Regions from separate parts of the uncultured Tyzzerella sp. genome, predicted to be linked through region 2. Evidence: predicted binding sites of a transcription regulator. Region 2 holds the regulator's gene; the other holds the start of a gene.
What was found. Region 2 encodes HrcA, which represses chaperone genes, less so after heat shock. Its sites were predicted from a motif close to TGTTAGCACTCNNNNNNNNNGAGTGCTAACA; they were not measured.
Positions count from the first base shown of each region.

Region 1: groES (co-chaperone GroES) is a predicted target of HrcA. The motif match lies at 1,126-1,156, and genes of this name have one in related genera.

Region 1 is NZ_CAUWHO010000008.1:38,321-40,746, reverse strand. It holds gene R5Z65_RS01905 (hypothetical protein) at 1-79, shown strand, start outside; gene R5Z65_RS01900 (DNA glycosylase) at 138-1,004, shown strand; gene groES (co-chaperone GroES) at 1,242-1,526, shown strand; gene groL (chaperonin GroEL) at 1,555-2,426, shown strand, end outside.
Region 2 is NZ_CAUWHO010000016.1:27,354-29,779, forward strand. It holds gene R5Z65_RS03980 (GGDEF domain-containing protein) at 1-473, shown strand, start outside; gene hrcA (heat-inducible transcriptional repressor HrcA) at 672-1,703, shown strand; gene grpE (nucleotide exchange factor GrpE) at 1,721-2,278, shown strand; gene dnaK (molecular chaperone DnaK) at 2,316-2,426, shown strand, end outside.

The sequences.
Region 1 (2,426 bases), on a different contig from region 2:
AAAATTTATGTCAGAGGATAAGGTTAGATTAATACTTACAGATAAAGGTATAGAACACGGCAACTCAATGTCAGTATAAAAGTAATTTTATTATTTTTTGCATACCTTTATTTATATTGTTAAAGTAAGGAGAAAAAATGAAGTACATTGAAGAAGAAAATAAAAAAATAATAATGACAGATTTTGACAGTTTTAATATAGAAGAAATATTGGAATGTGGCCAATGCTTTAGATTTGAAAAAATAGAGCATATGCATTATATAATAATTGCCAATAGTAAAGTTTTAAATATAAAGCAAACTAAAGACAAAGTGGAATTTTATCCTTGTACTATAGATGAATTTGAAAAAATATGGATAAATTATTTTGATTTAAACACAGATTATAATAAAATAAAAGAACAGTTAAAAAATGATGATATTGTAAAAAGAGCTATAGAATATGCAGAAGGTATTAGAATTTTAAATCAAGAGCCATTTGAATGTTTAATTTCATTTATAATATCACAAAATAACCGTATACCTATGATAAAGCAAGTTATAAAAAATATATCAGAAAAATATGGTGTAAAATGTGATGAATATTATCTTTTTCCTACAATAGAACAATTAAAAAAAGCAACTCAAGAAGAATTAAAGCTTTGTAAAACAGGATTTAGAGATAAGTATATTTTAGATGCAATAGAAAATTTAGAAAATGGCAACATAAATTTACAAAACTTATATAACATATCGTCTTTAAGTGCAAAAGAGGAACTTTTAAAAATAAAAGGTGTAGGTACAAAAGTAGCAGATTGTGTATTATTATTTTCATTAAAGAAAAATGATGTTTTTCCTACTGATGTTTGGGTAAAGCGTGTTATGGAATACTTTTATTTTGATGAAAAAGATACACCTATAAAACAAATACATAGCTTTGCAAAAGAAAAGTGGGGACATTTAGCAGGGTATGCACAACAATATTTATTTTATTATGCAAGAAGTGAGAAGATAGGTACAAAATAAAAGATATTAAAAGAAAGCAAAAGAAAATAAAAGATATTAATACATAAAATTAGCAAAATTGGATAAAATAGTTTAATATGGACATTGCATAAAAGTATATATTAAATTAGTATATAGTTATGCTTAGCACTCTTGTTAAATGAGTGATAATAAAAAAGTGATATGTATATGGTATAATTTATTTATATAAACATAAATATAATAATGCTTATACATAATAATTATGGAGGTAAAAATATGAATATCAAACCATTATCAGATAGAGTTGTATTAAAACATTTAGAAGCAGAAGAAAAAACAAAAGGTGGCATAATATTAACAGCTGGGGCTAAAGAAAAACCACAAGAAGCAGAAATTTTAGCAGTAGGTCCTGGTGCTACTGTTGACGGAAAGCTTGTTCCTATGCAAGTAAAAGTTGGTGATAAGGTACTTTATTCTAAATATTCTGGAACAGAAGTTAAAGTTGATGGGCAAGAGTACATTATAGTTAAAGAAAGTGATATATTAGCTATTGTAGAATAATTTTTTAATATTTTAGGAGGATATAAAAATGGCAAAAGATATTAAATATGGTGTTGATGCTAGAAAAGCTTTAGAAGCAGGTGTTAATAAACTTGCAGATACAGTAAAAGTTACTTTAGGTCCTAAAGGTAGAAACGTAGTTTTAGATAAAAAATTTGGTACACCTTTAATTACTAATGACGGTGTTACTATTGCTAAAGAAATAGAACTTGAAGATGTTTTTGAAAATATGGGTGCTCAGCTTGTAAAAGAGGTTGCTACAAAAACAAATGATGTAGCAGGAGATGGTACTACAACAGCAACTGTTTTAGCTCAAGCTATGATACAAGAAGGCCTTAAAAATATTGCAGCTGGTGCAAATCCAATTATTTTAAGAAAAGGTATGTCTAAAGCTACAGAAAAGGCAGTAGAAATTATTAAAGAAATGAGCCAAAAAGTAGATGGTAAAAACCATATTGCAAAAGTTGCATCTATATCAGCAGCAGATGAAGAAGTAGGGTCTATGATAGCAGATGCTATGGAAAAAGTATCTAATGATGGTGTTATTACAGTAGAAGAAAGTAAAACAATGAATACAGAGCTTGACCTTGTAGAAGGTATGCAATTTGATAGAGGGTATTTATCAGCTTATATGGCAACAGATATGGATAAAATGGTTGCAGAGCTTGAAGACCCATATATTTTAATAACAGACAAAAAAATATCTAACATTCAAGATATATTACCAATATTAGAAGAAATTGTTCAAACAGGAGCAAGACTTTTAATAATAGCAGAAGATATAGAAGGAGAGGCTTTAACTACTCTTATTGTTAACAAATTAAGAGGAACGTTTAATTGTGTTGCTGTTAAAGCACCAGGTTTTGGTGATAGAAGAAAGGCTATGCTTGAAGATATAGC
Region 2 (2,426 bases):
ATGAGGCAAACCACGATTATTTTACGTCTTGTTTAAAGAGAGATGTTATATATAAAAAGATAGATGATATTTTATCAGGAGTTCCATTTTTTTGTATAGCTTTTATAGATATAGATGGGCTTAAAACAACAAATGATGTATATGGGCACGACGAAGGAGATTTTTATATAAAAGCTGTGGCAGATATATTAAATTCAGAATTTATAGGAAAAGCCATAGGTAGAATAGGTGGAGATGAGTTTTTAGTAGTTTTAGAGCATACAGATATTTATGCAACTATGAAGTGCGTTATTAGATGCTTTGAAAGGGCAGAAAACATTAGTAAAGCTTTTGATAAGCCATATAGTACATCTATAAGTTATGGAGTTGTAGAAATTACACCAGATAATAACCTTTCTAGAGATGAGATAATAAAACTTGCTGATATGCAAATGTATAACTTTAAAAAAGCTAGAAAGAAAAATAGAAAATAGTTAAAAAGGCCTAAATTTTTACTTTAGGTCTTTTTAATTATTAAATAAATATAATATAAATTAAATATAAAAATAAAAAAAGTACTTGACAAAAATAAAAAAAAATGTTAATGTTATTTCAAGCTAGATAGCACTCATAAAAAATGAGTGCTAATAGATATTAATGGTTAAGTTATTTGTTCCTAAGGAAGTGATTTTTTGAACTTAAATGAAAGAAAGACTAAAATATTAGAAGCTATTGTTACAGGCTATATAGAAACAGGAGAGCCTATAGGTTCTCGTACTATTGCTAAAAACTATGATTTAGGCATTAGTAGTGCTACTATAAGAAATGAGATGAGCGATTTAGAGGAGCTTGGGCTTATAACTCAGCTTCATACATCATCTGGGCGTATACCATCAGACAAGGGATATAGGCTATATGTAGACAACCTTATGGGGCATAGGGACCTTACAGAAGAAGAAACTAGCTTTTTGCAAAATGTAGTAATAAATAATATAAATCATATGGACTATCTTATGGAGCAAACAGCAAAAGCTTTATCTATGCTTACAAACTATCCAACTATTATTAGTAAACCAAAGGTGGAAGAAGAAAAGATAAAACATATACAGCTTGTTGTTTTAGATGAAACATCTATTATAGCTGTTATTGTTACAGAAAATAAAAATGTGAAAAATCATATTATACCTGTAGACCAAAATTTATCTGTACAAGATTTAATATCTATTAGCTCTGCTATAAATAGCTTAGTGGAAAAATATTCACTAGAAGAAATTAAAAGCTTAATTGATGAAAAGGATATTTTGACTGATGCAGAGCAAGTTATTAGTAAAGTTTTTAGTGAAATATTTAAAGCTAATAAAGAAGAAGAAGACCTTAAATTTTATACTAGTGGTATAAACAACATACTAGATTTTAAAGAATTTAGTAATATAGAAAAGGCAAAACCAGTATTTCAATATTTAGAAGAAAAAGAAATGTTGGTGGATATATTAAGTAATAATGGTGAAAATAACAATTCTATACAAATATTGATAGGTGGAGAAAATACTATAGAGGGTTTAAAAGATTGTAGTATTGTAAAAACTGAGTATAAAATAGCGGGTGCTAAGGGTACAATAGGTATTATAGCTCCTACGCGTATGGACTATGCAAAGGCCGTCAGTGTTTTGGAGGGGATTGTTAAAAATATAAATAATGTTCTTAAAACCTTGTCGTCAGATTAAGGGGAAAGGAAAAAATAATGGAAAAAGATATTGAACAAAATGTAGATGAAAACGAAACATTAGAAGAAACTATTGATGAAACAACAGAAGATGTTAAAGAAGATGAAAAAGAAATAGACCAGTTAAAAGATAAGCTAGAAAAAGCAGAAGCATCTTCTAAGGACTATTTGGATAAGCTACAAAGAAGTATGGCAGAATTTGACAATTTTAGAAAAAGAACTAATATAGAAAAAGCTTCTATGTACGAAAATGGTACTAGAGATACAATAGAAAAACTATTACCTATACTTGACAACTTTGAAAGAGCTATTTTATCTACATCAGAAGAAGATAAAGCTAGCAATATGTTTAAAGGTATAGATATGATATTTAACCAAATGATAGAAACATTTAAAAATATGGGTGTAGAGGAGCTATCAGGCGTTGGAGAAACATTTGACCCTAACATACACAATGCTGTTTTACACATAGATGATGATAGCTTTGGCGAAAATGTAGTAGCAGAAGTTATGCAAAAAGGTTATAAGTATAAGGACAAAGTAATACGTCCTAGTATGGTTAAAGTGGCAAATTAATTAATATATTTAATATATTTTAAGGAGGATACAAAAAATGGGAAAAATTATTGGTATAGACTTAGGTACAACTAACTCTTGTGTTGCTGTTATGGAAGGTGGGCAACCTGTTGTTATAGCTAATAGTGAGGGTGCTAGAACTACTCCT